4 regions of the Pseudonocardia sp. ICBG601 genome follow, and region 4 is predicted to be linked to each of the others. Evidence: riboswitches for the same ligand, from Rfam matches in the RefSeq annotation. Region 4 holds a riboswitch; each other region holds the start of a gene.
The links. Region 4 has a riboswitch for S-adenosylmethionine ahead of KPL57_RS52830 (GNAT family N-acetyltransferase). Riboswitches for the same ligand answer to the same signal wherever they lie in the genome.

Region 1 (7,700 bases), on a different contig from region 4:
CCGAGCGGCTCACCGAGGTGTCGGCCCTGATGGAGTTCACCGAGGTCGTGCCGACCTCGGCGCGGTCGGGTTTCCAGGTGTCGCTGCTCTCGGACCTGCTGGTCGGGCTGCTGCCGGAGGGCCCGCAGCTCTACCCGGACGGCGACCTCACCGACGAGCCGACCGACGTGCTCGTCGCCGAGCTCGTGCGGGAGGCGGCGCTGGAGGGCGTGCGCGACGAGCTGCCGCACTCGATCGCCGTCGTCGTCGAGGAGACGATCGAGAAGAAGGACCTGCTGGAGATCTACGCGATCATCTACGTCGAGCGGTCCAGCCAGAAGGGCATCGTGATCGGCAAGGGCGGTGCCCGGCTCAAGCAGGTCGGCAGCGACGCCCGTCGCCAGATCGAGAAGCTGCTGGGCACCCGGGTGCACCTCGACCTGCACGTGAAGATCGCCGAGGACTGGCAGCGGGACCCGAAGCAGCTGCGCAAGCTGGGGTTCTGAGCAGGACCTAGACTGGGTGCGTGGCCCAGCTCTACCGCGACACCGGGATCGTGCTCCGGGTGCAGAAGCTGGGCGAGGCGGACCGGATCATCACGATGCTGACCCGTCAGCACGGCAAGATCCGGGTGGTCGCCAAGGGCGTGCGCCGCACCCGGTCGCGGTGGGGTGCCCGGCTGGAGCCGTTCAACCACGTCGACGTCCAGTGCTACACCGGCCGCACGCTGGACGTGGTCACCCAGGCCCAGACCGTCGACGCGTTCGCCCCGGCGATCGTCGCGGACTGGTCGGCGTACTCCTGCGGCTGCGCGATCCTGGAGACCGCGGACCGGCTGGTGTCCGAGGAGGGTGAGCCGAGCCTGCGGGTGTACCTGCTGCTGCTCGGCGCCACCCGGGCGCTGGCCGACGGCGCCCGTGAACCGGCCCTGGTGCTCGACGCGTTCCTGCTGCGGGCGATGAGCCACGCGGGGTGGGCGCCGTCGCTGTCGGAGTGCGCGCGCTGCGCGACGCCCGGCCCGCACCGGTCGTTCACCGTCGCCGGCGGCGGCATGGTGTGCCCGCGCTGCCGCCCGCCGGGCTCGGTGACCCCGGCGACCGAGACGGTGGCCCTGCTGTCCGCGCTGCTGCACGGCGACTGGGACACCGCGGACGCCTCGGGCACCCCGACCCGGCGTGAGGCCAGCGGCCTGGTCGCGGCGCACCTGCAGTGGCACCTGGAGCGGCAGCTGCGCTCGCTGCCCCTGGTCGACCGCCGCGCCCGGGTCCGGCCCGCCGCCGTCGTCGTACCCGGGGTTCCGGGGCCCGCCCCGGAACCGCCGGACGGCGGAGCGGCGACACCCCCGGACGCCCTCCCTGGCTAGTCCGACCGGACTTTTGTCCCGATGTGGGATGCCGTGAGCGGCCCGTCCGCTTCGTCGAGCGGTTGACGTGCGGGCGCGCCGCCCGTCGCGGTGCCGCCGGTCGCGTCGCACGGGACTTCCGCCGACTCCACCGGGTGATCGTCGCTTTCGACGGGCAACCGGTTCCGCCGTCTCGTTACGCTCCTGTGATCGAGGGGACCCCAGCCCCGTCGGAGAGGCAGTCGTGAACCGACCCCACACCCCGCCGCCGGACGACGACCACACCGGTCGCACCCACCGTCTCCCGGCCGCCACGCAGCGCATCCCGGTGCCGCCCACCCAGCAGTTCCCGGTCCGCACCGAGGCGATGCCGGAGTCCCCGCAGGACGGGCCGACCCGCGCGATGCGTCAGGTCCGGGCCCGCACCGAGGACGGCGCGTGGCCGGCCATCCCGATGCTGCCGGTGATCCGGCCCGACGAGTCCGAGCCGATGTCGGAGGCCGACCGGATCCGCGGGCACCGCGGGATGCGCCGGCTGCGCGAGACCATCGAGCGGCTGGAGGACCCGGCCGTGCCGGCCTGGCCGCAGCCCGACCACCGCGACTGAACCCGTCCGCCGTCCCCGACGTAAGGTCGGCGACGTGCCGTTCCAGCCTCCCGCACCGCACCCGTCCGGTGCCCGGCCCCCGGCGATCCCGCCGGAGCTGGTGCCGCGCCACGTCGCCCTCGTGATGGACGGCAACGGCCGCTGGGCCAACGCCCGCGGCCTGCCCCGCACGGAGGGCCACAAGCGGGGCGAGGCCTCGCTGATGGACGTCGCCCGCGGCTGCATCGACCTGGGCGTGCGCTGGCTGTCGGCGTACGCGTTCTCCACCGAGAACTGGCGGCGCAGCCCCGACGAGGTCCGGTTCCTGATGGGCTTCAACCGCGACGTGATCCGCCGCCGCGTCGACGAGATGGACGCGATGGGGGTCCGGGTCCGCTGGGCGGGCCGTCGCCCGCGGCTGTGGCGCTCGGTGATCAAGGAGCTGGAGATCGCCGAGGAGCGCACCCGCGGCAACGACGTGCTGAACCTGACCATGTGCGTCAACTACGGCGGCCGCGCCGAGATCGTCGACTCGGTGCGGCAGCTCGCCCGGCTCGCCGCGGAGGGCCGGATCAACCCCGACAAGATCGACGAGCGGATGCTGGCCCGGTACCTCGACGAGCCGGACATGCCCGACGTCGACCTGTTCGTGCGCTCCTCGGGGGAGCAGCGGACGTCGAACTTCCTGCTCTGGCAGAGCGCCTACGCCGAGATGGTCTTCCTGGACACGCTGTTCCCGGACTTCGACCGCCGCCACATCTGGCAGGCGATCGAGATCTACGCGCGCCGGGACCGGCGTTTCGGGGGAGCCGTGGACGCCACGACGGGAGTGACACCGTGACCACCGATGTGATCTCCGGGATGCTCGCCACCGCCAAGGGTGCGCTGGAGCGGTTCCACGACGTCACCACCGACGACGACGGCGCGCTGACCTTCGCCCACGGCGGCGTGCTGTGCGTGGTGCAGGGCACCGAGCTGGAGGAGGGCCTGCCGGTCCTCAACCTGACCTGCGTCGTCGCGTGGGACCTGCCGGAGTCCGCGGACCCGGAGCACGACGTGCCGCGACGGGTCGGCCTCGGGGTGGGGGAGGGCCTGTTCGGCACGCCCCGGGTGGTGCGCGGCGAGCGCGGCTGGGACGTGACGCTGCGCTACGCCTTCCCCGCGGCCGGGCTGGGCGAGGGGCCGATGGGCACCCTGCTGATGCTGGTCGTGTCCTCGGCGTCGAGCATGCGCGCGGAGCTGGTCGGGAGCTGAGACCGCCCGGCCGGGGGCGCACCCCCGGCCGGACCCGTCACTCGCCGGTGTCGACGGCCGCGACGACGGCGTCGACCGAGGTGTAGTCCTCGGCCGGTGCCGAACGCAGGGCCTCGACCGTCGCGGCGTCGGCGCCGTTGCGCTCGGCGGTCCACGCCAGGTCGTCCTTGGAGGCGGGGAACTCGAGACCGTGCAGGGCGCTGCGGACGGCGTCGGCGGTCGTCGTACGGGATGTCATGGGGTCACCTCTCGTCGTGGACGTTCGGTGACCGGATAGCCGGTGTGCGGCCGTCCATGCACGGGACGGCCGCACGACGGTCAGCCCTCCCCGGCGGGGTCCGCCTCCCCGGCGTCGCTGAGGTGCACGATCGGCAGCGCCGCCAGCTGGCCCGCGGTCATCGCGTGCGCCACGCCCAGCACGTCGTTCTGGGCCTTGGTCATCCGCGCGTCCACCAGCCCGGACAGGCCGTAGGCGACCCGGCCGAGCAGCCGCACCGTGGTCTCGTCGACCTGGGGGCGCGGGGTGGAGACGACCGCGACACCGCGCGGGGCGCCGTCGTTGGACTGGGCGACGCCGATCTCGTAGGACTCACGCGGGTTGACGTGCCGCGACGCGTAGTGGTCGCGCAGCGTCGACATCATGTCGTGGAACCCGGTGACGTCACCCTCGAGCTCCAGGGTGGACAGGTCGTCCTTCGTGAGGGTCTTGGTGCGGCCGGAGAAGCAGCGCACGTAGCCGATCACCGCGCCGGTCCACAGTGCCTCGACCAGGGCCGGGTCGGCGGCCACCCGGACCGGGCCGGACTCCGGACCGCCGAGCGCGGTCACCAGGTGCTCGCAGCACTGCAGCACGTACTGCAGGTCGTCGAACACCGCCGCCAGCTGGGCAAGCTCGCCGGACTCCGGGACGTCGATCCGCCGTACCGTGCCCGGGGCGGGTTGCGTGTCGGTCATCGTTCAGACGCTATCCGGGGTGGCGACGGTCACGGTGTCTCCTTCTGAGACGGTCTGCTAGCTTCGGCGGCGAAGGTCACGAGTGCCAGCGCGAAGCCCCGGCTCGCTGGACGGCAACCCTCCTCCGCGGTGGGGTGCCCCGGGTGATGACCGGGCCGACGCGACACCCGCAGTCGGCAAGCGCGGATCCGTGCGCCACGCCGGGTCCCCGAGATCGGCCGGAGGCCCGATCATGACCCTCGCCCTGTCGCGTTCCGTCCAGCACGCGCTGCCCCGTGTCGTCGGCGCGGACCTCTCCGTCCCGCTCGTCGACGGCGGGTGGGCCCGCTACTGCGACCTCGACTCCGCCGCGTCGGCGCCGGCGCTGGAGAGCGTCGCCGCGCACGTCGCGCAGGTGCTGCCCTACCACGGCAGCGTGCACCGCGGCGCCGGCTGGACCTCGAAGGTCTGCACCGCCCTGGTGGAGAACGCCCGCGCCGACGTCGCCCGGTTCGTCCGGGCCCGCGCCGACGACGTCGTGGTGTTCACCCGCAACACCACCGACGCGCTCGGCCTGCTCGCCCGCGCCGTGCCCGGCCCGGTGGTGACCCTCGATCTGGAGCACCACGCGACGCTGCTGGCCTGGCGGGGCGGTACCGGCGGCGCCGAGCACCGGGTCGTGCGGGCCGGTCGCAGCATCGCCGCGACCCTCGACGCGCTGCGGGCCGAGCTCGCCGCCCGTCCCGACGCCGCGCTGGTCGCGGTCACCGGTGCGTCCAACGTGACCGGCGAGCTCCTCCCGGTCGCCGAGATCGCCCGGATCGCGCACGCCGCGGGCGCCCGGCTGTGCGTCGACGCCGCGCAGCTCGCCCCGCACCGGCGCGTCGACCTGGCCGGGTGGGGCGCGGACTACGTCGCGCTGTCCGGGCACAAGCTCTACGCGCCCTACGGCGCCGGGGTCCTCGTCGGTCGCCGGGACTGGCTCGACGCCGCCGAGCCGCACGTCGCGGGCGGGGGAGCGGTCCGCTCGGTCGCCGTGGCCGGTGGGGAGACCGTCACCGAGTGGCTGCCCGCACCGCAGCGCCACGAGGGCGGCACCCCGAACGTGCTCGGCGCCGCTGCGCTGGGCGCGGCCTGCCGCACCCTCGAGGACCTGATCGACGACGCCGTGCCCGCCCACGAGCGCGAGCTCGCCGCCCGGCTGCGCGCGGGCCTGGCGACCGTCCCCGGCCTGCGGATCCTGTCCTGCTTCGACGACGGGCCCGACGCCGACCGCACCGCGACCGTCTCGTTCACCCTCGGCGAGCTGCCCGCGGGCCTCGTCGCGGCGGCGCTGTCCGCCGAGTACGGCATCGGCGTCCGCGACGGGCGGTTCTGCGCGCACCCGCTGCTGGAGCGGCTCACCGGCGGCGGCGACGCGGTGCGCGCCTCGCTGGGCCTGCGCACCGGCCCCTCCGACGTCGACCGGCTGGTCGACGCGCTGACCGACCTGGCGCGGCGCGGTCCGGCCTGGACCTACGCCCTCGTCGACGGCCGGTGGGCGCCCACCCCGGACCCGCGCCCGGCCGACCCGTTCGCCCGGGACCGGGAGCTGCCCGCCGTCCCCGGCTGCGGGGACTGAGCCCGGGGCGTCAGCCCGCCGAGCAGCGGCCGCAGAGGCCGAAGATCTCCAGGGTGTGCGACACCTCGGTGAAGCCGTGCTTCTGCGCGACCGACTCGGTCCAGGACTCCACCGCGGGGCCCTCGATCTCGACGGCGGCGCCGCACCGGCGGCACACCAGGTGATGGTGGTGGTGCTCGGTCTCGCAGCGCCGGTAGACCGCCTCGCCGGACGCGACCCGCAGCACGTCGACCTCGCCGCCGTCGGCGAGGGTCTGCAGGGTCCGGTAGACCGTGGTCAGGCCGATGCCCTCACCGGCGCGCCGCAGCTCCTCGTGGATCTCCTGGGCGGACCGGAAGTCCTCCAGGCGGTCGAGCAGCGCGGTGACGGCGGCCCGCTGCCGGGTGGCGCGGATGCCGCGCGGCCCGGCGGTGGACCGCTGTGTGATCGTCGCCGCGGTCGTCCGGTCGGTCGTCTCCGTCACGTGTCCTCCTCGACGTGGGCGACGGCGTCCACCACGATGTGCGCCAGGTGGTCGTCCACCAGCGAGTACAGCACCTCACGGCCCTTCCGCTCGCCCTCGACCACCCCGGCGGCCTTGAGGACCCGCAGGTGCTGGCTGATCAGGGGCTGGGTGACCCCGAGCGCGTCCACCAGGTCGTGGACGCACCGGGAGTGTTCCAGCAGCTGCAGGACGATGGCGATCCGGACCGGTGCGGCGAGTGCCCGCAGCAGGTCGCCCGCGGCGGCGAGGGTGCGCGGGTCGCGGGTCGGGCCGGGCTCGGGCGCGGGGTGGTGGTCGTCGTCCGCACCCGGGCCGGCTCCCGGTGCGTGCGTGGTCTGGGCTGCGGCAGACATGTGGTGGACCCGTCCGTTCCCCGGAGGCGGCGGCCACACCCCCCGGCGCTGCTGTGCCGTGCCGGCCGCACCCGACATGGTAGGCGTGTTCGTTATCGTCGCGCCGTGCTGCTGGTCTGCCGCTTCCGCGTGTCCCCCTCCGAGGAGTCCGCGTTCACCACGCGCGCGGCCCGTGCCCTGGAGCTCCTGGCCGCCCGGCCGGGCTGCCGCGGGGGTGAGGCGGGCCGGGCGATCGAGGACGCCGGGCAGTGGGTCCTGACCGTCCGCTTCGACTCCGTCGACGCCTACCGGCGCGCCCTGGGGCCGTTCGAGGTCCGTGAGCACGTGCACCCGCTGCTGGCCGAGGCCGACACGACCACCGAGGCGACCTACGAGTCCCTGATCACGGTGACCCCCCGCGCCACCCCCGTCCACCACCCCAGCCTGCTGAGCTGACCTCCGACCTCGCACACGTTCCTGCGACCTCGCAGCCGCTGCAGAGCGTGCGAGGTCGCAGGAACGTGTGTGAGGTGCGGCGGAGGGGCCTGGTTGTCCACAGCGCGCGCTCGACGCCCGGCGCGAGCTGGGACCGTCCACAGCCGGACGGGTGACGGGCTTCCCCCGCTCCCGGTGCGCGGCGACGGTGGGGACATGGACTCCGACCCGCGACCGGCGCCCGGTTCGCCCGCCCCGGTGCTGCGCCGGGACCTGGTCGCGGCGGGGGTGGGCGACGACGAGCTCCGCAGGCTCCGGGCCTCGGGCCGGCTCGTCCGGCTGCGTCGCGGCGCCTACGTCGGAGCCGGTGACCTCGGACCGGTGGAACGACACCGGCAGACGGTGCGTGCGGCGGTCCGCACCCTGTCCCCGGACGCGGTGTTCAGCCACGTCTCGGCGGCGGCGATGCACGGGATCGGGCTGTGGCGGGTCCCGCTCGACCGGGTGGAGGTGACCAGGAACCGGCGCAGCGGTGCGCGGACGGCGCCGTCGGCGCGGTGCCACGCGGCGACGCTCGCCGCGGACGAGATCACCGTCGTCGACGGCGTCCCGGTGACGACGGTCCCGCGCACGGTCGTCGACCTGGCCCGCGCTCTGCCCTTCGTCGTGGCGGTCGCGGTCACCGACGCGGCGCTGCACGCCGGAGCCGTCACCGCCGACGAGCTCGCCGCCGC
Region 2 (7,365 bases), on a different contig from region 4:
ACGGTCAAGCCGAAGGAGCTGCTGGGGACGCTGACCTACCCGGGCATGGTGAAGGTGGCGCGCACGCCTGTGGCGCTACGGCATCGGCGAGGTCCGCCGCTCGCTGTCGACGCGCGCGATGGTCCGCCAGATCCAGCGGATGCTGCCCGAGGTCACCGCCTCCGACCTGCACCCGGCAGGCGCCGGGGGTGCGGGCCCAGGCCGTGAAGGCCGACGGCACCTGGTCGACGACTTCCTGTTCCTCGACCAGGCCGGTCCGGACGGCGCGGGCCGCCCCGGCTCGATCCTGCACGTGCTGAACGCACCGTCCCCGGCGGCGACGGCGGCGCTGCCGATCGGCCGCGAGATCCTCGACCGGCTCGGTGCGGCATGACCGGCGCACGGCCCGAGGGCTTCCGGTCCGGGTTCGCCTGCTTCGTCGGCAGGCCCAACGCCGGCAAGTCGACCCTGACCAACGCGCTGGTCGGGGAGAAGATCGTGATCACCTCCTCGCGCCCGCAGACCCCCGGCACGCGATCCGCGGGATCGTGCACCGACCGGACGCCCAGATCGTCCTGGTCGACACCCCGGGGCTGCACCGCCCCGGACCCTGCTCGGGTCGCGGCTCAACGACCTGGTGCGCGAGACGTGGTCCGAGGTCGACGTCGTCGGGTTCTGCGTGCCCGCCAACGAGAAGGTCGGCAAGGGTGACCGGTTCATCGCCGAGGAGCTGGGCCGGATCGCCGCGCACACCCCGGTGGTCGCCGTCGTCACCAAGACCGACACCGCCCGCCCCGAGCAGGTCGCCGAGCGGCTCACCGAGGTGGCGGCGCTGATGGACTTCGCCGAGGTCGTGCCGACTCTCGGCGCGGTCGGGCTCCAGGTATCGCTGCTGTCGGACCTGCTGGTCGGGCTGCTGCCGGAGGGGCCGCAGCTCTACCCGGACGGCGACCTCACCGACGAGCCGACCGACGTGCTCGTGGCCGAGCTCGTGCGGGAGGCGGCGCTGGAGGCGTGCGCGACGAGCTGCCGCACTCGATCGCCGTCGTCGTCGAGGAGACGATCGAGAAGAAGGACCTGCTGGAGATCTACGCGATCATCTACGTCGAGCGGTCCAGCCAGAAGGGCATCGTGATCGGCAAGGGCGGTGCCCGGCTCAAGCAGGGTCGGCAGCGACGCCCGTCGCCAGATCGAGAAGCTGCTGGGCACCCGGGTGCACCTGGACCTGCACGTGAAGATCGCCGAGGACTGGCAGCGGGACCCGAAGCAGCTGCGCAAGCTGGGTTCTGAGGAGAACCTAGACTGGGTGGGTGGCCCAGCTCTACCGCGACACCGGGATCGTGCTCCGGGTGCAGAAGCTGGGCGAGGCGGACCGGATCATCACGATGCTGACCGTCAGCACGGCAAGATCCGGGTGGTCGCCAAGGGCGTGCGCCCGCACCCGGTCGCGGTGGGGCGCCCGGCTGGAGCCGTTCAACCACGTCGACGTCCAGTGCTACACCGGGCGCACGCTCGACGTGGTCACCCAGGCCCAGACCGTCGACGCGTTCGCGCCGGCGATCGTCGCGGACTGGTCGGCCTACTCCTGCGGCTGCGCGATCCTGGAGACCGCGGACCGGCTGGTGTCCGAGGAGGGCGAGCCGAGCCTGCGGGTCTACCTGCTGCTGCTCGGTGCCACCCGGGCGCTGGCCGACGGCGCCCGCGAACCGGCCCTGGTGCTCGACGCGTTCCTGCTGCGGGCCATGAGCCATGCGGGGTGGGCGCCGTCGCTGTCGGACTGTGCGCGCTGCGCGACGCCCGGCCCGCACCGGTCGTTCACCGTCGCCGGGGGCGGCATGGTGTGCCCGCGCTGCCGCCCGCCGGGCTCGGTCCCCCCGGCCCCCGAGACGGTGGCGCTGCTCATGGCGCTGCTGCACGGCGACTGGGACACCGCCGACGCCTCGGGCACCCCGACCCGGCGGAGGCCAGCGGCCTGGTCGCGGCGCACCTGCAGTGGCACCTGGAGCGCCAGCTGCGCTCGCTGCCCCTGGTCGACCGCCGCGCCCGGGTCCGGCCCGCCGCCGTCGTCGCGCCGGGTGCGCCGGGGACCGCCCCGAACCGCCGGACGGCGGTGCGCCGACACCTCCGGACGCGCTGTCCGACTAGTTCGATCGGCCCGGTGTCCGATCGGGCTGCCGTGAGCGGCCCGTATGCTTCGTCGAGCGGTTGACGTTCCCGGTGCGCCGCCCGCCGCGGTGCCGCCGGTCGCGGCGCACGGCGCTTCCGCCGACTCCACCGGGTGAACGTCGCTCAGGACAGGCAACCGGTTGCGCGGTCTCGTTATCCTCCTGTGATCGAGGGGACCCCAGCCCCGTCGGAGAGGCAGTCGTGAACCGACCCCACACACCGCCGCCGGACGACGACCACACCGCTCGCACCCATCGTCTCCCGGCCGCCACGCAGCGGATCCCGGTGCCGCCCACCCAGCAGCTGCCGCCCGCACCGAGGTCATGCCGGAGTCCCCGCAGGACGGGCCGACCCGCGCGATGCGTCAGGTCCGGGCCCGCACCGAGGACGGCGCCTGGCCGGCCATCCCGATGCTGCCGGTGATCCGGCCCGACGAGTCCGAACCGCTGTCGGAGGTCGACCGGGTCCACGGGCACCGCGGGATGCGCCGGCTGCGCGAGGACCATCGAGCGGCTGGAGGACCCGGCCGTGCCGGCCTGGCCCCAGCCCGACCAGCGCGACTGAGCCCGACCACCGCGGCCGAGCCCGGCCATCGGCCCCGACGTAGGGTCGGTGACGTGCCGTTCCAGCCTCCCGCCCGCATCCGTCCGGTGCCCGGCCCCCGGCGATCCCGCCGGAGCTGGTGCCGGGCCACGTCGCCCTCGTCATGGACGGCAACGGCCGCTGGGCCAACGCCCGTGGTCTGCCCCGCACGGAGGGGCACAAGCGGGGCGAGGCGTCGCTGATGGACGTCGCCCGCGGCTGCATCGACCTCGGTGTGCGCTGGCTGTCGGCGTACGCGTTCTCCACCGAGAACTGGCGGCGCAGCCCCGACGAGGTCCGGTTCCTGATGGGCTTCAACCGCGACGTCATCCGCCGTCGCGTCGACGAGATGGACGCGATGGGGGTCCGGGTCCGCTGGGCGGGCGCGCCCGCGGCTGTGGCGCTCGGTGATCAAGGAGCTGGAGATCGCCGAGGAGCGCACCCGCGGCAACGACGTGCTGAACCTGACCATGTGCGTCAACTACGGCGGCCGCGCCGAGATCGTCGACTCGGTGCGCCAGATCGCCCGGCTCGCCGCCGAGGGCCGGATCAACCCCGACAAGATCGACGAGCGGATGCTGGCCCGCCACCTCGACGAGCCGGACATGCCCGACGTCGACCTGTTCGTGCGCTCCCTCGGGGGAGCAGCGGACCTCGAACTTCCTGCTCTGGCAGAGCGCCTACGCCGAGATGGTCTTCCTGGACACGCTGTTCCCCGACTTCGACCGGCGCCACATCTGGCAGGCGATCGAGATCTACGCACGCCGGGACCGGCGTTTCGGCGGGGCCGTGGACGCCGCGACGGGCGACGCCGCGACGGGGGTGACACCGTGAGCACCGATGTGATCACCGGGATGCTCGCCACCGCGAAGGGTGCGCTGGAGCGGTTCCACGACGTCACCGCCGCCGACGACGGCGCGCTGACCTTCGCCCACGGCGGCGTGCTGTGCGTGGTGCAGGGGACCGAGCTGGAGGAGGGGCTGCCCGTCCTCAACCTGACCTGCGTCGTGGCGTGGGACCTGCCGGACTCCGCCGACCCGGAGCACGACGTGCCGCGACGGGTCGGTCGGGCTCGGGGTGGGGGAGGGCCTGTTCGGCACGCCCCGGTGGTGCGCGGCGAGCGCGGCTGGGACGTGACGCTGCGCTACGCCTTCCCCGCGGCCGGGCTGGGCGAGGGTCCGATGGGGACGCTGCTCATGCTCGTCGTGTCCTCCGCGTCGAGCATGCGGGCCGAGCTCGTCGGCGGCTGACCGGCCGGCGGGGCGGTGCCCGCCCCGGCCGCGCGGGTCACTTCTTGCGGTTGGTGCCGAGCTCCTCGGCGATCGGGTTGACCGGGTCCACGTCCTTCGTGGACTCCGACAGCCCGGGACGGGTGTGCTCGGTGCGCCGCTGCGCGCGAAGCTGCTCGGTCTCCTCGGCCGACTCGTCCGCGGTGTCGCCCGCGGTCTGGCGCGCGGGTCGTCGTCGGCCAGGTCCACGGCGGCCACCACGGCGGCGATCGAGGCGTAGTGCTCCTCGGCCGGCACCGCCCGCAGGGCCTCGACCGTCGCGGCGTCGGCCTCGTTGCGCTCGGCGGTCCACGCCAGGTCGTCCTTGCCGGCGGGGAACTCCAGGCCGTGCAGGGCGGTGCGGACGGCGTCGGACGTCGTCGTGCGGGTGGTCATGAGGTCACCTCTCGTCGGGATGCGTCCCGACCGGGTAGCCGCTGTGCGCCGGATGATGCATCCGGCGGGGATCAGTTCCCCGGGCCGTCCGCGGTGCCGTCCGAGTGCCGTCCCGGGTCACCGCGTCCTCCGGGGCCGCCTCGCCGCTGCCGTCGAGGTGCACCAGCGGCAGCCCCGCCAGCTGGCCCGCGGTCATCCCGTGCGCGACGCCGAGGACGTCGTTCTGGGACTTCTTCAGCCGGCGTCCACCAGGCCGGACAGGCTGTAGGCGACCCGGCCGAGCAGCCGGACCGTCGTCTCGTCGACGAGCGGGCGCGGGGTGGAGACGACGGCGACGCCCCGGGGCGTCCCGTCGTTGGACTGGGCCACGCCGATCGAGTACGACTCGCGCGGGTTCACGTGCCGGGAGGCGTAGTGATCGCGGAGCTTGAACACCATGTCGTGGAACCCGCTGACGTCCCCGTCGAGCTCCAGCGACGTCAGGTCGTCGGTGGTCAGCGTCTTCGTCCGGCGGAAGCACCGCACGTAGCCGATCAGGGCGCCGGTCCACAGGGCCTCGACCAGCGCCGGTCGGCGTCCACCCGCACCGGCCCGGACTCGGGCCCGCCCAGGGCGGTGACCAGGTGCTCGCAGCAGCGCAGCACGTACTGCAGGTCCTCGAAGACGGCGGCGAGCTGGGCCAGCTCGCCGGACTCCGGGACGTCGATCCGCCGGACCGTGGTGGCGCGGGGTGCGTGTCCGTCCATCGGTCAGACGCTATCCGGGGTGGCGATGCTCACGTGTCTCATCTGAGACGGTCTGCTAGTTTCGTCGCCGAAGGTCACGAGTGCCAGCGCGAAGCCCCGGCTCGCTGGACGGCAACCCTCCTCCGCGGTGGGGTGCCCCGGGTGATGACCGGGCCGACGCGACACCCGCAGTCGGCAAGCGCGGATCCGTGCGCCACGCCGGTCCCCGAGATCGGCCGGAGGCCGATCATGACCCTCGCCCTGCCACGTCCCGTCCAGCACGCCCTGCCCCGCGTCGTCGGTGCGGACCTCACGGTCCCGCTCGTCGACGGCCGGTGGGCCCGCTACTGCGACCTCGACTCCGCCGCGTCGGCGCCGGCGCTGGAGCCGGTCGCTGCCCACGTCGCCGAGGTGCTGCCCTACCACGGCAGCGTGCACCGCGGCGCCGGCTGACCTCGAAGGTCTGCACCGCGCTCGTGGAGAACGCCCGCGCCGACGTCGCCCGGTTCGTCCGGGCCCGCGCCGACGACGTCGTGGTGTTCACCCGCAACACCACCGACGCGCTCGGCCTGCTCGCCCGCGCCGTCCCCCGCCCGGTGGTGACCCTGGACCTGGAGCACCACGCGACGCTGCTGGCCTGGCGCGACCGCGAGCACCGCGTCGTGCCCGCCGCCGCCACCGTGGCGGCGACGCTCGATGCGTTGCGGGCGAGCTCGCCGCCCGTCCCGACGCCGCGCTGGTCGCGGTCACCGGGCGTCCAACGTGACCGGCGAGCTCCTCCCGGTCGCCGAGATCGCGCGATCGCGCACGCCGCGGGTGCCCGCTGTGCGTCGACGCCGCCCAGCTCGCCCCGCACCGGCGCGTCGACCTGGCCGGGTGGAACGCGGACTACGTCGCGCTGTCCGGGCACAAGCTCTACGCGCCCTACGGCGCCGGGGTCTCGTCGGCCGCCGGGACTGGCTCGACGCCGCCGACCCGCACGTCGCGGGCGGGGGAGCGGTCCGATCCGTGTCCGTCGCCGACGGCCCGGGCGGCGCACGGTCACGGAGTGGCTGCCGTCGCCGCAGCGGCACGAGGGCGGCACCCCGAACGTGCTCGTGCCGGTGGCCGCGCTCGGAGCGGCTTGCCGGAGCCTGGACCCGCTGATCGACGACATCGTGCCCGCCCACGAGCGCGAGCTGGCCGACAGCCTGCACGCCGGCCTGGCGACGGTCCCCCGGCCTGCGGACCCTGTCCTGCTTTCGACGACGCGGGCGACCGCACCGCGACCGTCTCGTTCACCCTGGGCGAGCTGTCCGCCGGGCTGGTCGCGGCGGGCGCTGTCGGCCGAGTACGGCATCGGGGTCCGCGACGGCCGTTTCTGCGCCCACCCGCTGCTGGCGCGGCTCACCGGCGGCCGCGACGCGTGCGCGCGTCGCTGGGCCTGCGCACCGGCTCCTCCGACGTCGACCGGCTGGTCGACGCGCTGACCGATCTGGCACGGCGCGGCCCGGCCTGGACCTACGCCCTCGTCGACGGCCGGTGGGCGCCGACCCCGGACCCGCGTCCGGCGGACCCGTTCGCCCGCGACCGGGAGCTGCCCGCCGTCCCCGCTGCGGGGACTGAGCCCGGTCTCAGCCCGCCGAGCAGCGCTCCGCAGAGGCCGAAGACCTCGAGGGTGTGCGACACCTCGGTGAAGCCGTGCTTCTGGGCGACCGACTCGGTCCAGGACTCCACCGCCGGACCCTCGATCTCGACGGCGGCGCCGCACCGGCGCAACACGAGGTGATGGTGGTGGTGCTCGGTCTCGCAGCGCCGGTAGACGGCCTCGCCGGACGCGACCCGCAGCAGCACGTCGACCTCGCCGCCGTCGGCAAGGGTCTGCAGGTCCGGTAGACCGTGGTCAGGCCGATGCCCTCGCCGGCGCGCCGCAGCTCCTCGTGGATCTCCTGGGCGGACCGGAAGTCGTCCAGCCGGTCCAGCAGCGCGGCGGTGACGGCGGCCCGCTGCCGGGTGGGCGGATGCCGCGCGGCCCGGCGGTGGACCGCTCGGTGACCGCCGGCCGCGTCGTCCGGCCGGTCGTCTCCGTCACGTGTCCTCCTCGACGTGGGCGACGGCGTCCCCACGATGTGCGCCAGGTGGTCGTCCACCAGCGAATACAGCACCTCGCGGCCCTTCCGCTCGCCCTCGACCACCCCGGCGGCCTTGAGGACCCGCAGGTGCTGGCTGATCAGGGGCTGGGTGACCCGAGCGCGTCCACCAGGTCGTGG
Region 3 (7,700 bases), on a different contig from region 4:
CCTCGGCGACCTTGCCCACCGGCCAGTCGCTGGGGTTGGTCACCTCGATCTCCTCGCCGTCGTCGGTGGTGACCTGGTAGACGACGTTGGGCGCGGTGGAGATCAGGTCGAGGTCGAACTCGCGCTCGAGGCGCTCGCGGGTGATCTCCAGGTGCAGCAGGCCGAGGAAGCCGCAGCGGAAGCCGAAGCCGAGCGCGGCCGAGGTCTCCGGCTCGTAGGTGAGGGCGGCGTCGTTGAGCTGCAGCTTGTCCAGCGCCTCGCGCAGGTCGGGGTACTGCGAGCCGTCGATCGGGTAGAGCCCGGAGTAGACCATCGGCTGTGGCTCGCGGTAGCCGGTCAACGGGTCGGTGGCCCCGTTGCGCTTGGAGGTGACGGTGTCGCCGACCTTGGACTGGCGGACGTCCTTCACCCCGGTGATGAGGTAGCCGACCTCGCCGACGCCGAGGCCGTCGGACGGCTTGGGCTCCGGGGAGACGATGCCGATCTCGAGCAGCTCATGCTCGGCGCCGGTGGACATCATCTTGATCTTCTCGCGCGGCGAGAGCTTCCCGTCCACGACGCGGATGTAGGTGATGACGCCGCGGTAGGTGTCGTAGACCGAGTCGAAGATCATCGCCCGGGCGGGCGCGTCGGCGTCGCCGACCGGGGCGGGGACCTGGGCGATGACGGCGTCGAGCACCGCCTCCACACCCTCACCGGTCTTCGCGCTGCACCGCAGCACGTCCTCCGGCTCGCAGCCGGTGATGTGCGCGATCTCCGCGGCGTAGCGCTCCGGATCCGCGGCGGGCAGGTCGATCTTGTTGAGGACCGGGATGATGTGCAGGTCCTTCTCCATGGCCAGGTACAGGTTGGCCAGGGTCTGCGCCTCGATCCCCTGCGCGGCGTCGACCAGCAGGATCGCGCCCTCGCACGCCTCGAGCGCCCGGGACACCTCGTAGGTGAAGTCGACGTGGCCCGGGGTGTCGATCAGGTGCAGCACGTGCTCGGTCTCGACGCCGTCGGCGTTCTTCGCGGTCCACGGCAGCCGGACGTTCTGCGCCTTGATCGTGATGCCGCGCTCGCGCTCGATGTCCATCCGGTCCAGGTACTGGGCCCGGGCGTCACGATCGCTCAGTACCCCCGTGACCTGCAGCATCCGGTCGGCCAGGGTCGACTTCCCGTGGTCGATGTGGGCGATGATGCAGAAGTTCCGGATGCGCTCCGGCGGGGTGAACGTGCGGTCGGCGTACGTCGTCACTCGGCTGTACTCGGCTTTCGCTCATGCGTGGGGCTTCGGGCACTTCGGGTGCTCAGGGCACTCGGGGCTCGGGGCACTGGGACCCATCGTCCCATGTCGGGCCGGGCGGCCGCCGTGGTGGCACCGCAGGTCGTCACACGCTGTTCACGCCGGGCGTCCCCGCGTTGCCCCGACGCGGCCGATCGCGCACGATCGAACGGCCAGGAGCCGAGTCCCCAACCCGGAGGAGTCACCGTGTCGGTCACCCCCGTCCCCCCGCTCGACCGGCTGAGCGCGGCGCGTGTCGTGCTCGCCCGGAAGAAGAAGCTGGGCCTGACCTGGGACAAGATCGCCGAGGCACTGGGCCGCTCGCTGGAGTGGTCCACCTCGGCCCTGCTCGGGCAGCAGACGCTGACCCGCGAGCAGGCCGAGGCCGCAGGCTCCCTGCTGGACCTGACGACGACGTCGTCGACGCCCTCACCCTCCCGCCGGAGCGCGGAGCGGCCGCGGTGGACCTCACCGACCCGCTGGTCTACCGCCTCTCGGAGATGGTGCAGGTGTACGGCACGACGATCTCCGAGCTGGTCCGCGAGGAGTTCGGCGACGGCATCGTGTCCGCGATCGACTTCGAGCTGGACCTGCAGCGCGTCGCCGACCCGAAGGGCGACCGAGCCGTGATCACGCTGAACGGGAAGTTCCTGCCCTACCGCGTCTGGTGACCCGGAACAGGGGGCGAGGACGCCGCTGGTAACCTTGTGCGTCGAGCGCTCGGCGTGCTCGCCCGAAACGGCCTGGACCCTCTCTCCAGTGATGCTGTTCGGTGCCGCCGGAGCGGACCCGGACGTACACAAGACCAGCCGACCAGCAGGCAGGAAGACCAGAGGCAGACGTGGCCAACATCAAGTCGCAGATCAAGCGTGTCAAGACCAACGAGAAGCGCCGGCAGCGCAACAAGTCGGTGAAGTCGTCGGTCAAGACCGCGATCCGCCACTTCCGCGAGGCCGCCGACTCCGGCGCCGACAACGTCGTGGAGCTGCAGCGCAAGGCGGCCAAGGCCCTCGACAAGGCGGCCGGCAAGGGCGTCATCCACAAGAACCAGGCGGCGAACCGCAAGTCGGCCCTGGCCAAGCGTCTCAACGACGTCCAGGCCTGAGCCACCCCAGTTCCCCCACGACGGCGCCGCCCCATCGGGGCGGCGCCGTCGTCGTGTTTCCGGACCTGTCGTGCCCCCGGGCCGGAGCCCGTGCGCGTGCTGCGGGCGCGGGGCTCAGCGCGGGGTGCGGGCGGACACGACCGCCAGCACGGCCCGCTCCAACGCGTACCCCGCGTCCGCGGCGGCCCCCTTGACGTCGGCGTTCACCCGGGCGGTCCGCCGCGATGGCGACGGCGAGCTGCTCCGGACGCCACTGCCGGACCGTCTGCTGCGCCTTGCGGATCTTCCACGGAGGCATGCCCAGCTCACTGGCCAGCCGGTTCGGGTCGCCCCGCCCGGCCGAGCCGACCTTGGCCAGGGTGCGCACCGAGTCCGCGAGCGCGTCGGCGATCAGGACGTGCGGGACACCGAGCACCAGCGCCCACCGCAGCGCCTCCATCGCCGCCCGCCGGTCCCCCGCGACCGCCGCGTCGGCCACCGCGAAGCCGGAGGACTCGGCCCGGCCGCGGTGGTAGCGCCGCACCCCGGCCTCGTCCACGGCACCGCCGGTGTCCGCGACGAGCTGTCCGGCCGCGGCCGCCAGCTCCCGCAGGTCCGACCCGACCGCCTCGACCAGTACCGCGAGCGCACCGGGGGTGATGGTGCCGCCGTGGCGGCGCACCTCGTCGCGCACGAAGTCCGACCGCTCGTCGGCGCGGGTGATGCGGTTGCAGGTGACGGTGTGCGCCCCGGCCTTGCGCATCAGGTCCAGGACCGCCTTGCCCTTCGCCCCCCCGGCGTGTTGGACCACCAGCACGATCCCGTCGGCCGGGTCCTTCACGTAGTCGGCGAGGGCGGCGGTCATGTCCTTGTTCGCATCCTGGCCATGGGTGAGCACGATCACCCTGCCCTCCGCGAAGAGCGAGGGGCTGAGGTGCCCGGCGAGCTCGCCGGGTGCCACCTCGGAGGTGCGGAAGCGGCGCAGCTCGGTCTCCGGATCGCGCTGCCGGGCGCGCCGGACCAGGTCGGACACCGCCCGCTCGGCCAGGAACTCCTCGTCCCCGACGACCAGCTGCAGCGGGCCCGGTTCGCTCGTGCTGCTCACACCCCCATGGTGGCCCACACCCCCGACAACGGGTGAGCCGCGTCCCGGCACGACGACCTCGTCTGGCGGTGCGGTGCCCGGTTCGCGTACCGTCGTCGTCGATTCCGGCGCTCGGCGTCCGGAGCACCACAACCGCATATGGCTCATCCAGAGGGGCAGAGGGAACGGCCCGTTGAAGCCCCGGCAACCGGCGTCGCACGACGATCCGCCCAGACCTGCGCGTTCCGCGCGGCGAGGACGTCGACGAACACGGTGCCAATTCCGGCCCGCCACCTCCGGCGGGACAGATGAGGAGATCTCGTGACTCTCACTGCTGCGCCCGAAACCACCTCTGCCTACGACCTGGGCTCCGCGCGCGCGCTCGCGTGCCGCGAGTGCCGCCACGAGACCCCGCTCGCCGCGGAGTTCGCGTGTCCGCGCTGTTTCGGCCCCCTCGAGGTGGCCTACGACTTCCCGACGGTCACCCGCGCCTCCATCGAGGTCGGCCCGAAGTCGATCTGGCGCTACAAGGACCTGCTGCCGGTCCCCTCGACCGTCGAGCAGCACGCGAACACCGAGCCCGGCCTGACCCGGCTGATCGAGGCCGACAACCTGGCCCGCGCCCTCGGCGTCCGCAAGATCTGGATCAAGGACGACACGGGCAACCCGACGCACTCGTTCAAGGACCGCGTCGTCGCCGTCGCGCTCGCCGCCGCCCGTGAGCTCGGCTTCTCGGTGCTGTGCTGCCCCTCCACGGGCAACCTCGCCAACGCCGTGGCCGCCGCGGCCGCCCGTGCCGGCTGGGACTCGGTCGTGCTGGTCCCGTCCTCGCTGGAGCAGGCGAAGATCGTCACCACCGCCGTCTACGGCGGCACCCTGCTCGCCGTCGACGGCAACTACGACGATGTCAACCGGCTCGCCACCGAGCTGGCCGCCGAGCACGAGGACTGGGCGTTCGTGAACGTCAACGTCCGCCCGTACTACGCCGAGGGCTCGAAGACCCTGGGCTACGAGGTCGCCGAGCAGCTCGGCTGGCGGCTCCCGCAGCAGGTGGTCGTCCCGGTCGCATCCGGCTCCCAGCTCACCAAGATCGACAAGGGGTTCACCGAGCTCGGCACCCTGGGTCTGGTCGAGCCCACCCCCTACACCGTGTTCGGCGCCCAGGCCACCGGCTGCTCGCCGGTCGCGCGGGCCTTCGAGGCCGGTCACGACGTGATCCAGCCGCAGAAGCCGGACACCATCGCGCGCTCGCTGGCGATCGGCAACCCGGCCGACGGTCCGTACGTCCTCGACTCGGTGCGCCGCACCGGCGGCTCGGTCGGGCACGTGTCCGACGAGGAGGTCGTCGCCGGCATCCGGCTCCTGGCCCGTACCGAGGGCGTGTTCGCCGAGACCGCGGGCGGGGTCACCATCGCGACCACCAAGAAGCTGCTCGAGGCCGGGGCGCTCGACCCCGACGCCGAGACCGTCCTGATGATCACCGGTGACGGGCTCAAGACCCTCGACGCCGTCTCCGGCGAGGTCGGCCCGACGGCGACCGTGCCGTCGACGTCCTCCGCGGTCCGCGAGGCGCTGGCGAACCGGGGCTGACCGGCCCCGACGGCCGGGAGCCGGACGGGGGTCGCCACGCGCGACCACCGTCAGCCCGGCCGGGTCGTCGCCGGTCAGGGCCAGGTCACCGGACCGGTCGGTGCGTGCGACCACGATGCCCGCCCCGGCCAGCCGGTCCACCAGCTCCGGGTTGGGGTGCCGGTAGCTGTTGCCGTTGCCGACGCTGATCACCGCCGCACGCGGCGCGGCGGCGGTGAGCAGGTCCGGGACCACCTTGCGGGACCCGTGGTGGGGCATCTTCAGGACGTCGGCCCGCAGGTCGGCCCCGGAGTGGAGCAGATCGTCCTGGGCGGCCAGTTCGGCGTCGCCGGTCAGCAGGATCGTCGCGGCCGGGGTGGTGGCGCGCAGCAGCAGCGAGATGTCGTTCACCGCCGTCCCGTCGTCGCCGTCGACCGTCAGGGGCGGGTGGACCGGGCCGAGGACCTGCAGGCGCAGCTCCGGCCACCCCAGCTCCATCCCGCGCACGAGCCCCACCACGGGAGCCCCGGCCCGCTCGGCGTGCCGGGTGATCTCGCGCAGCCCCGACGCCGGTTCCCGCACCGGCCCGACGGCGATCCCGCCCGCGGCCCGACCGCGCAGCGCGCCGGCGAGGCCGCCGTCGTGGTCGGCGTGGAAGTGGGTGATCACCACGAGCTCCAGGACCCGGACCCCGAGCCGGTCCAGGCAGGTGTCGACGGCGTCGTCGGTCGGCCCGGTGTCGACCAGGACGGCGTGCCCCGGGGTGCCGGTGGCGAGGACGAGCGCGTCGCCCTGACCCACGTCGCAGGCCACCATCCGCCACCCGGTGGGCGGCCAGCCGGGCGGGGCGAACCGGGTCGGGACGAGGACGACGAGGAGCCCGACCAGCAGCGCCAGCAACAGCGCCCGCAGCCGCGGCACCCGGCCCATCGCCAGCAGCACGACGAGCACCCCGGTGAGCAGCAGCGCGCCACCCGCGCCCGCGGGCCACGGCACGGTGGCGCCGGGCACCGCGGCGGCCCGGTCCCCGACCACGACCAGCCACCACACGAACGGCCCCGCCAGCCAGGCGCAGCACCACGCAGCGGCCGGGCTCACCGCGGACAGCACCGCACCGAGCACGCCCAGCACCGTCGCGGGGGCGACCGCGGGCGCCGCGAGCAGGTTCGCCACCACGGTGACCAGCCCGACTCCCCCGTTGAGCCCGGCGATCACCGGCGCGGTGGCCAGCGCCGCGGCGACCGGGACGACCAACGCCTCGGCCGGCCCGGACGGCAGCCCGCGCCGTCGCAGCGCCGCCGTCCACCCCGGCCCGAGCAGCACCAGCGCACCGGTGGCGACGACGGACAGCACGAAACCCGCGTCGACGGCCAGGGCGGGGACGGCCAGCAGCAGGCCGAGCACGGCCACCGCCAGCGCGGGCACCGCGGACCGCGCCCGGCCGGCGGCGAACGCGATGAGCACGACCCCGCCCATCACCGCCGCACGCAGCACCGACGGCGACGGCCGGGCCAGCACGACGAACCCGACCAGGGCGAGCATCGCCACTGCGGCCGCGATCCGCGGGTCGGTCCGGAACAGGCGCAGCAGGAGCAACACCGCCCCGGTCACGATCGCGACGTTGGCGCCGGAGACGGCCGTGAGGTGCGCGAGCCCCGCGGTCCGGAAGTCCTGCTCGGTCTCGGCGAGCTGGGCGCGGGTGTCCCCGATCGCGAGCCCGGGCAGCAGCCCCGCCGGTGCCTCGGGCAGTGCGGAGACCGCCGCGTCGCGCAGGCCGTCGCGCAGGGCCCCGGCCCCGGTCTGCCACCACGGCGGCGCGGTCACGTCCTGCGGTGCGCCGCGGACCTTCAGCACGGCGACCGTGAGGTCGGGACGCTGTGCGGGCATGAGCAGCCCGGCGGCAGAGACCTCCTGGCCGGGGAGCAGCCCGGTCCACTCCGCTGCCGGGGCCAGGAGCAGGAGCTTCCCGCCGGTGGTCGCCCGACCGCCGCCGACGGTGGCCGTGACGAGCTCGGTGGGGACCAGCGCCATCGCCCGGGCGGCGCCGGACTCGTCTCCACCGCCGGTGGTGCTGCGCAGGATCCGGGGGTCGTCGGTGAGCCGGACGCGGACCTCGGCGGCGGCGCCGCGGTCGGCGGGCCCGCGCAGCGGGTGCGACGCCAGCGCGGCCGCGTGGACGGTGCCCAGGACGGCCGCGACGAGCGCGCACCCGGCCGCGGCGAGCACGATCGAGGACGGCGCCGCGGCGCGGGCACTGGTCCGGGCACGGAGCAGCGTGACCGTCAGGGCGAGCGCCGCGAGGACGGCGGCGGTGATCCCGCCCGCGGTGCCGCCGAGCAGCCCGGCGAGGACGGCGGCCCAGGTGGCGAGCGCGGCCGGGACGAGGCGCAGGTCGGGTGGGGCGGGACGTTCCTGCTGCTCCGCACGCTCGTCGTCGCGCTCCCCGGGCACCGGTTCGGGCAGGCAGGCTCCGGCGCGGGTCACACCCGCACCAGTTCCTGGAGCTGGGCGAAACGGCGCTCGCCGATGCCGTCGATCTCGCGCAGCTGCTCGACCCGGCTGAAGCGCCCGTTGGCGCTGCGCCAGTCGATGATCTTCTTCGCGGTGACCGGGCCGACGCCGGGCAGGGCGTCGAGGTCCGAGAGGGTGGCGGTGTTCAGGTCGATCTTCCCGCCGGGTGCGGCGGGTGCGGCGGCCGC
Region 4 (7,700 bases):
GGGCACGACCGGGCCGGACGGCGGCGCGGCGCCGCGGGTCCGGTCGAGATCGTCGTGTCCACACCGAGGAGTGAATCCCGGACCAGCGGTCCGGGTCCAGCGACGATTCGGGATCGGTTCCGATCACGCAGCGCGATCGGTGAGGGCACGGACCCCCGTCCGGGGTCGGCGGGCGTACCGGTACCGGTCACGGCTCGGCCCCGGTGGCGACCGGGCGCGTCGGGTCGTTCGACCACGCCGACCAGGACCCGGGGTAGAGCGCGGCCGGCACCCCCGCGGCGGCGAGCGCGGCGACCTGGTGGGCCGCGGTCACCCCGGACCCGCAGTAGACACCCACCGGCCGGTCGAGGGCGCCGAGGGCGGCGAAGCGGGCACGCAGGGCCGCGGGGTCGCGGAAGCGGCCGTCGGTGTCGAGGTTGTCCGCGGTGGGGGCGTTCACCGCGCCCGGGACGTGCCCGGCACGAGGGTCGACCGGTTCGGTCTCGCCGCGGTAGCGCTCCCCCGCGCGGGCGTCGAGGAGCAGCCCGTCCCGGGCCAGTGCGGCAGCGGAGTCGGCGTCGAGGACCGGCAGCGCGCCGCCGGTGAGCACGACGTCACCCGGCTCGGGGTCGGGCACCTCGCCGGACTCGACGCGCTGCCCGGCTGCGGTCCAGGCGGCCAGGCCGCCGTCGAGCAGCCGGACGTCGTCGTGCCCGGCCCAGCGCAGCAGCCACCACGCGCGCCCGGCGGCGAGACCGCCGGTGGCGTCGTACACGACGACCGGGCGGTCGGCCCGCACGCCCCAGCGCCGGGCCGCGGCCTGCAGGGAGGCGACGTCGGGCAGCGGGTGGCGCCCGTCGCGCGGATCGTCGGAGTGGGCGGCGAGCTCGGTGTCGAGCGGCACGTGGACCGCGCCGGGCAGGTGTCCCGCACGATGGTGCTCGCGCCCGTGCGGGTCGCCGAGCGCCCAGCGGACGTCCAGCAGCACCGGCGGGGTGTCCCCCGCCAGCTCGGCGGCCAGCGAGCGGGCGTCGACCAGCACCGACACCGCGGGCAGGGTCGCTGTCAGGTCGGCGTCGTCGAGGTCGTGCACCCCGGACCCGTCGGCGACGGCGCGGCGCAGCCGGTCCGCGACCGCCGCGTTGCGCGGCGCCGTGGTCCCGTGCAACCCGGCGAGCAGCACGATCTCACCGTTGAGGAAGTCGGTCTCCGGGCTCGCCCCGCGGCGCAGGCTCTGCCAGGTGGACCGCCCGCCACCGGCGGCGACACCGGGGACGGGGTGCACGGCCGGCGAGCCCAGATCCAGGGTGGACTCGACCCGCGGGTCGGCCGGGTCGACCCCGGCCGCCCGGTACACCTCGTGGGCCTCGGCGCGCAGCGCGGCCGCGGCCCGCTCGCGCAGCGGCGACGGCGGGTACAGCGCGTCGAGGGCGTTGCCCAGCACCACCGGGAGCTTGCCCGCCTTCCAGCGGGGCACGTCGTCGACGACCTGGGTGGGGTGGCGGGCCGCGGTCAGGTCGGCGGCGATCTCCCCGGCGCGCGCGTCGCGGCCCGCGGGGAACCGACCGAGCCACACCAGCCCGGCCGCGGGTGCCCCGGGCGACACGACCTCGCCGGGGGTGACGTAGGTGGTCGGCGACCACACGACGGCGCCGTAGACGGTCGCGAAGCGGCGCAGCGCCGCCCGTTCGGTGTCCAGGCCGTTCTGCAGTACGACGACCGGCAGCGCCGCCGCGGCGGTGCGACCGGCCACCGGGCGCGCGGCCCAGGTGGCCAGAGCCGCGTCGGCATCCTGGGCCTTCGTCGCCAGCAGCAGCACGTCCTCGGGGCGCAGCGCCACCTCGTCCTGCGCGGCGGCAGGCACCGCGACCCGCTGCTCCCCCTCCGGACGCAGGTAGCGCAGGCCACCGCGGAGCGCGTCGAGGTGCGCACCGCGGGCGACGAGCACGACCTCCCGCCCGGCGAGGTGCAACTCGGCGGCGAGCGTGGCGCCGACCGCGCCGGCTCCGACGACGACGTAGCGGGTCACCGCGGCACCGCCGGGACCTCGACGCGGGCCAGCCGCGACCCGGCGCGCAGCCGCTCCAGGAACAGCACCGCGGTGGCGGCGGCGGTGCGGTGGGTGGCGTCGTTGAGGGCGTCGTGCGCCCCGCCGGCGACGCCGACCAGCTCCCCGGCCGGGAGGGCCGCGTAGAAGTCGCGGACCGTGGCGAGCGGGCTGACCGCGTCGTCGGCGCCGTGCAGGCCGAGCACCGGCACCCCGATCGCGGAGGGACGGGCCCGCTCGACCCAGCCGACGGGCAGCGGGCCGGTCAGTGTGCCGCGACGGACGGTGTCGTCGGCATCGAGGCGGCCGCGGTGGGTCGGGCAGGACGTGCGCAGTGCGAGCTCCTCGGCCCAGTCCGGTGCGCCGGGCGCGGCGCGCAGGGGGAGCCCGGCCAGCACCAGTCCGTCGATGCCCGCGCCGCCGTCGGCGACCAGCCCGGCCGCGAACAGCGCACCGGTGTCGGAGCCCACCAGCACTCGCGGTGGCGGCCCGGCCTCGCCCGGCTCCTCGGACGGGGTGCGGTCGAGTAGCGAACGGATCTGCCCGGCGGCGCGGGCGGCGTCGACGGTGGGGTCGCTGACGGCCCACACGCGGTAGCCGTCGGCGGCGATCCGCCTGCCGAACCGCTCGTAGACCGTGGCGTGCTCGCCGCGGCCCGGGACGACGACGACGGTGCCGCGCGGGCGGATGCCCTCGGGCTCGGTCCAGGAGGCGAGGACCGGGGTCGTGCCGACTGCAGTCATGGGGAACTCATCTCTTTCTCGGGGGACGCCGGGATGCGCCGCTCGGCGCGGGAACCGGCGGAGGGCGGACGGAGCCGCACGGGTACGGGCCGCGGTGGACCCGTGGTTCAGCGGGCCGGACAGGCCGCGGAGCAGACCGTGCCGTGGTCGACGACCCGGCGACGCGTGAGCCCGGCCGCCCGGCGCGCGACGGCGGCCGGCACGTGCCGGCCGGGGGTCACGGGGCGCGGGCGGGTCATGCCCACCATCAGAGACGGTCGCGGGCGCCCGGTCCAACGACGAAAGCGCATCACAACCGATCGCGATCCGCGATCGTTCTCGGTAGCCTCGGGCCCGTGCCCGCCGTCCTCGACATCACCGCGCTGCGGAGCATCGTCGCCGTCGCCGACCAGGGCGGGTTCCACCGCGCGGCGCAGGCCCTGATGCTGTCGCAGTCCGCGGTCAGCCAGCACGTGCGGCGCCTGGAGAAGGCCGTCGGCCGCCCGCTGGTCCGCAAGGACGGCCGGGTCAGCCGGTTCACCGCGGAGGGCGAGGCGCTGCTCGGCGAGGCCCGCCGGATCCTGGCCGCCCACGACGACGCGCTGCGCCGCCTCGGTGTCGGCGACACCCGTGAGTCGCTGGTGCTGGGCTCCACCGAGCACGCCGCGGACGAGCTGCTGCCCCGTGTCATGGAGCGGCTGCAGGACGTGTTCCCGGGGACCGCGGTGCGTTTCCGGCTGGACCGCTCCAGCCGGCTCAACGACGCCGTGGACCGCGGGACGCTGGACCTCGCGATGTACATCGGCGACGTGGTCGACGGGCCCGGTGTCGCCGCCGGGGCGATCCCGCTGACCTGGTACGCGGCGCCGGGCTGGCGGCGCCCCGCGGACGGCCCCGTCCCACTGGTCGTGATCGACTCGCCGTGCACCATCCGTCGCCGCGCCCTGCAGACGCTGTCGGCCGCCGGGATGGCCGCGACCGTCGTCGGGGAGGCCGCCTACCTGGCCGGCGTGCTCAACGCGGTGCGCGGCGGGCTCGGCGTCGCGCTCGTCGCCGGGCTCGGCGACGCACCCGAGGGGCTCGAGCCGTGCGCGGATCTGCCGGGAGCCCCGTCCGAGCCGCTGCACCTGCGGGCCCGGGCGGGCGCCGACCCCCGCCTGGTCGAGACCGCCGCGGCCGCGCTGGCCGCGGTGCTCTCGCCGGCCGGGGACCATCCGCCCCCGGCCGGCTGAGGACCGGTCGGTCACGCGAACCGGCCGTGCAGGTACTTCTCGAACGGGCGGCGCCGGACCCGGCCCGCGGGCAGCGCGCGGTCGTAGAGCGCCGTGTACCCGGCGGCCAGGCACAGGTCACCGACCTCGGGCCGGCGCGGCCCGGCCGTCAGGTAGACGCGGCGGTAGCCGCGGGCGGCGACGGCGTCCTCCAGCTCGACCAGCACCCGGCGGCCCAGGCCGCGGCGCCGGTGCGACGCGGCGGTCCAGATCCGGGTCAGCTCGGCGGTGTCGGAGTCCCGCCGGCGGAACGTGCCCCCGGCGACGGGGTCGCCGCCGTCGAGCAGCAGCACCACCGGCCCCGACGGGGCGGCGGGGGCCGCGCCGTCGCCGTCGGGGCGGGTGCCGGGCCCGGTGGGCAGCGGGCGGACGAGCGGGTCGGTGTGCTCGACCCACCGGACCTCCAGTGCGGAGGCGGTGGGCGGGACGAGATGCGGTGCGGTCACGGTCGGGACCTCTCGGGTGCGGGCGCTGCCCTCGGGCAGGCGGGGACCGGCCGTCCACGTCGGGGGGGGCGGTCCGGTGCGGGGCACGGGTGGAGAGGTCAGCGACAGAACGCGGCGCCGGTGCGGCACAGGTCGACGTGGCGGCGCCGGACCCAGCGCAGCCGGATCCGGGCCCGCTGCCCGGAGTCGGGCCGGGGCGTCGCGTGGCGGTGGGCCATCGGGGTCTCCCATCGGACCCGGCGGTAGCACCCTGCCCCGGTGACGGGGCGGGTTGCTGCGGCGTCGACGAGCCGGGACTCTCGACCGCTCTGGATGGACTGCGACAACTGGAACCGATGTACCGATCGGGTGTCAACCCCCACGGGCCGGGACGGGCCGTCCGCTCGTGGGGAGCGCGGGCGGACGGCCCGTCGACGACGTGCGGCCGGGATCAGGCGGCGGCCTCCTTCACCGCGGCCCCGACCCGGGCCCGCAGCTCGGCGAACTCCGGGGAGCCGCGCAGCGCCTCGGCGTCCACACCGGACCGCGGCAGGTCGATCCGCAGGTCCAGCGCGATCCGGCCGGGGCGGGCGGTGAGCACCACGACGCGGGAGCCGAGGAACACCGCCTCGTCGGCGGAGTGGGTGACGAACACGCTCGTCCGGCCGGTCTCGTGGCTGACCCGGCGCACGTCGTCCTGCAGGCGTTCGCGGGTGAGCGCGTCGAGCGCGCCGAACGGCTCGTCGAGCAGCAGCAGGTCCCGGTCGGCGGCGAGCGCCCGAGCGATGGCGACCCGCTGCTGCTGGCCGCCGGAGATCTCCCAGATCCGCCGGTCCGCGACGCCGGTGAGCCCGACCCGCTCCAGCAGCCCGTCGCGGGCGACGGCCCGGTCGGACGGCGCGACGCCGGCGTACTTCAGCGCGAGGTCGACGTTGCCGCCGACGGTGCGCCACGGGAACAGCCGCGGCTGCTGGAACACCACGCCCGCGCCGACGCCCGGCTCGGGCGCCCGCCCGGCGACGGCGAGGGTGCCGTCGGTGGGCCGCTCGAACCCGGCGACCAGCCGCAGCAGCGTCGACTTGCCACAGCCCGACGCCCCGACCAGCACCAGGAACTCGCCGGGCCGCACGGTCAGGTCGAGCGGGCCGAGTGCCTGCACCCGTTCCCGGCGGCCCGGGTAGGAGTGGCCGAGCCCGGCCGCCGCGATCGCGGGTGTCCCGGCGCCGGTCCGCGCACCGGTGTCGGTGTCGGTGTCAGCCTGCGGCGAGGACATTCGGGAGCCCCTTCGTGTAGATCGCCTTCTGGAAGGTCGCGAGGTCCGGCGCGGCGGGGATCTGCTTCTGCCCGGCGAGGAACTGCGCGGCGCTCTGCAGGTTCTGGGCGAGGTTGCCCGGGGCGCCGTCGGTGCCCAGCCACTCGGCAGAGGTCAGCTGCTGCGGGGACAGGAACACGCCCTGCTTCAGCTGGGCCGCGGCCTCCTCGGGGGTGGCGCCGATCTCGGCGGCGACGGCCTGCGCCGCGGCCCGCGGGTCGGTGCGCACGGTCTCCAGGGCGCGGGCCTCCACCTTGCGCCAGGCATCGACGACCTCGGGGTGCTGCTGCGCGAACGGCGTCGACACCACGCCCAGGTCGAGGGTCGGCTTGCCCGCGGTGGCCAGCTCGCGGCTGGTCACCAGCGTCCGACCGGTCTTGCGCAGCTCGTCGAGGGTCGGCAGCCAGGTGTAGACGGCGTCGACGTCGCCCCGCTCCCACGCGGCCAGCGCGGCCTGCGGCTGCAGGTCGACCAGCTGCACGTCGGCGGGCGCGAGGCCGGCCCGCTCCAGGGCGGCGAGCAGGCTGTAGTGCGAGGTCGAGGCGAACGCGGTGGCGATCCGCTTGCCGCGCAGCCCGGCCACGTCGGTCACGCCGGTGGCGTTGCGGGCGACGAGCGCCTCGTTGTCGCCGGCGACGTCGAGCACGAACGCGACCTGGTAGGGGATGTTCAGCGGGGCGGACAGGCCGCGGGCGACCGGGCTCGACCCGATCGCGCCGAAGTCGAGCTCACCGGCGACGAACGCGGTGTTGATGTCGGCGCCGGAGTCGAACTTCGTCCACTGCACGTTCCAGTCCGGCAGCGCGTCCTCCAGCCACCGGTTGTGCTTGGCGACCAGGTCACCGCTGGGGAAGCTCTGGTAGGCGATCCGGATCGTCGGCTTGCCGGAGTCCTGCCCGGCGGGACCGACGGCGCAGCCCGCGAGGACGGTCAGTGCCAGCAGGCCCACGAACAGCGAGGTCAGTCGGGTGCGGATGGTCATGCTCGTCCCCTCCACGGAACGGTGCGGCGCTCGACGGCGCGCAGCAGCGCGTCGATCACCAGGCCGGAGATGCCGATCGCGAAGATGCCCACGAGCACGACCGGGGTGTTGTTGTAGTTGCTGGCGTCCTTGACCATCCCGCCGATGCCGGGGATGCCGTTGAACAGCTCGGCCGCGACGACCGAGGAGTAGGCGATGCCGACGGCCAGCCGGATGCCGGTGAAGGTCTCCGGCAGCGCCGAGGGGACGATCACGTCCCGCACGACCTGGCCGCGGGTGGCGCCGAGCGCGCGGGCGGCCTCGACCAGCCCCAGCGGGGCGGCGGCGACCGCGGCGGTGGTGGCGACGGCGGCGGGCGGGAACGCGGCGAGCGCCAGCAGGGTGACCTTCGGGGCCTCGTCGATGCCCAACCAGATCACCAGCAGGAAGAAGTACGCCAGCGGCGGCAGCGCACGCAGGAACGTCAGCCACGGCTCGAGCACCCGGCGGACCCAGCCGACCGTGCCCATGAGCAGGCCGACCAGCACACCGGCGACCACACCGAGGACGACACCGGCCAGCACCCGGCGCAGGGTCATGTACAGGTGCTCCCACAGCAGGTAACCGCCGTAGCCGCGGGTGCCGTCGTGGGTGGTCGAGACCTCCACGAACGCGCGCCACACCGTCGAGGGGTACGGCACGAAGGTCTCGTTCCAGACCCCGCTCGCCGCGGCGACCTGCCAGACGGCGAGGAACACCAGCACCGACAGGAGTGGCAGAGCCGCCGTGCGGGGGTCGAACCGCAGGCGGCGTGAGGACGGGGGTGCGGCGCGGGCCGCCCCGGACGGGGTGTCGGTGGACGCGGACACGGTGGACCTCTCGGCGGGCACGGGGCGCGGACCGGCACCGGGGTGGTCGGGCCGGTGCGTCCGCGCGCGGACGGCGTGCCGGGCGGGCCGCGGGTGCGGCCGTCGGGCACGGGT

Region 1: linked by a shared signal. The riboswitch ahead of KPL57_RS42295 (aminotransferase class V-fold PLP-dependent enzyme) and the one ahead of KPL57_RS52830 (GNAT family N-acetyltransferase) in region 4 are both predicted to bind S-adenosylmethionine.
Region 2: linked by a shared signal. The riboswitch ahead of KPL57_RS64325 (hypothetical protein) and the one ahead of KPL57_RS52830 (GNAT family N-acetyltransferase) in region 4 are both predicted to bind S-adenosylmethionine.
Region 3: linked by a shared signal. The riboswitch ahead of thrC (threonine synthase) and the one ahead of KPL57_RS52830 (GNAT family N-acetyltransferase) in region 4 are both predicted to bind S-adenosylmethionine.

The regions. Positions count from the first base shown of each region.
Region 1 covers NZ_JAHLJA010000148.1:2,693,554-2,701,253, forward strand. The annotation lists gene era (GTPase Era) at 1-485, shown strand, start outside; gene recO (DNA repair protein RecO) at 506-1,342, shown strand; gene KPL57_RS42270 (hypothetical protein) at 1,566-1,928, shown strand; gene KPL57_RS42275 (isoprenyl transferase) at 1,963-2,748, shown strand; gene KPL57_RS42280 (hypothetical protein) at 2,745-3,161, shown strand; gene KPL57_RS42285 (DUF2795 domain-containing protein) at 3,199-3,399, opposite strand; gene KPL57_RS42290 (hypothetical protein) at 3,480-4,115, opposite strand; SAM riboswitch class IV at 4,190-4,304, shown strand; gene KPL57_RS42295 (aminotransferase class V-fold PLP-dependent enzyme) at 4,348-5,715, shown strand; gene KPL57_RS42300 (Fur family transcriptional regulator) at 5,726-6,178, opposite strand; gene KPL57_RS42305 (helix-turn-helix transcriptional regulator) at 6,175-6,552, opposite strand; gene KPL57_RS42310 (antibiotic biosynthesis monooxygenase) at 6,658-6,987, shown strand; partial or broken gene KPL57_RS72930 (hypothetical protein) at 7,183-7,281, shown strand; gene KPL57_RS42315 (hypothetical protein) at 7,320-7,700, opposite strand, start outside.
Region 2 covers NZ_JAHLJA010000252.1:149-7,513, forward strand. The annotation lists gene KPL57_RS64285 (hypothetical protein) at 119-373, shown strand; partial or broken gene era (GTPase Era) at 370-1,264, shown strand; gene recO (DNA repair protein RecO) at 1,290-2,159, shown strand; partial or broken gene KPL57_RS64300 (isoprenyl transferase) at 2,813-3,561, shown strand; gene KPL57_RS64305 (hypothetical protein) at 3,582-3,977, shown strand; gene KPL57_RS69030 (hypothetical protein) at 4,015-4,308, opposite strand; partial or broken gene KPL57_RS73685 (DUF2795 domain-containing protein) at 4,275-4,391, opposite strand; gene KPL57_RS64315 (hypothetical protein) at 4,626-4,916, opposite strand; gene KPL57_RS64320 (hypothetical protein) at 4,925-5,137, opposite strand; SAM riboswitch class IV at 5,210-5,324, shown strand; gene KPL57_RS64325 (hypothetical protein) at 5,366-5,569, shown strand; partial or broken gene KPL57_RS64330 (aminotransferase class V-fold PLP-dependent enzyme) at 5,593-5,712, shown strand; partial or broken gene KPL57_RS73690 (hypothetical protein) at 6,226-6,585, shown strand; partial or broken gene KPL57_RS64340 (Fur family transcriptional regulator) at 6,752-7,080, opposite strand; partial or broken gene KPL57_RS64345 (ArsR/SmtB family transcription factor) at 7,184-7,365, opposite strand, start outside.
Region 3 covers NZ_JAHLJA010000039.1:8,471-16,170, forward strand. The annotation lists gene lepA (translation elongation factor 4) at 1-1,237, opposite strand, end outside; partial or broken gene KPL57_RS72125 (hypothetical protein) at 1,331-1,618, shown strand; gene KPL57_RS14420 (hypothetical protein) at 1,726-1,935, shown strand; gene rpsT (30S ribosomal protein S20) at 2,106-2,369, shown strand; partial or broken gene holA (DNA polymerase III subunit delta) at 2,484-3,453, opposite strand; SAM riboswitch class I at 3,594-3,747, shown strand; gene thrC (threonine synthase) at 3,754-5,022, shown strand; partial or broken gene KPL57_RS72130 (ComEC/Rec2 family competence protein) at 5,263-7,032, opposite strand; gene KPL57_RS69710 (helix-hairpin-helix domain-containing protein) at 7,482-7,700, opposite strand, start outside.
Region 4 covers NZ_JAHLJA010000152.1:526,561-534,260, forward strand. The annotation lists gene KPL57_RS52805 (hypothetical protein) at 1-62, opposite strand, end outside; gene KPL57_RS70910 (rhodanese-like domain-containing protein) at 188-2,008, opposite strand; gene KPL57_RS52820 (alpha/beta hydrolase) at 2,005-2,769, opposite strand; gene KPL57_RS68130 (hypothetical protein) at 2,877-3,008, opposite strand; gene KPL57_RS52825 (LysR substrate-binding domain-containing protein) at 3,105-3,980, shown strand; gene KPL57_RS52830 (GNAT family N-acetyltransferase) at 3,992-4,465, opposite strand; SAM riboswitch class I at 4,677-4,784, opposite strand; gene KPL57_RS52835 (ABC transporter ATP-binding protein) at 4,896-5,717, opposite strand; gene KPL57_RS52840 (ABC transporter substrate-binding protein) at 5,698-6,738, opposite strand; gene KPL57_RS52845 (ABC transporter permease) at 6,735-7,586, opposite strand.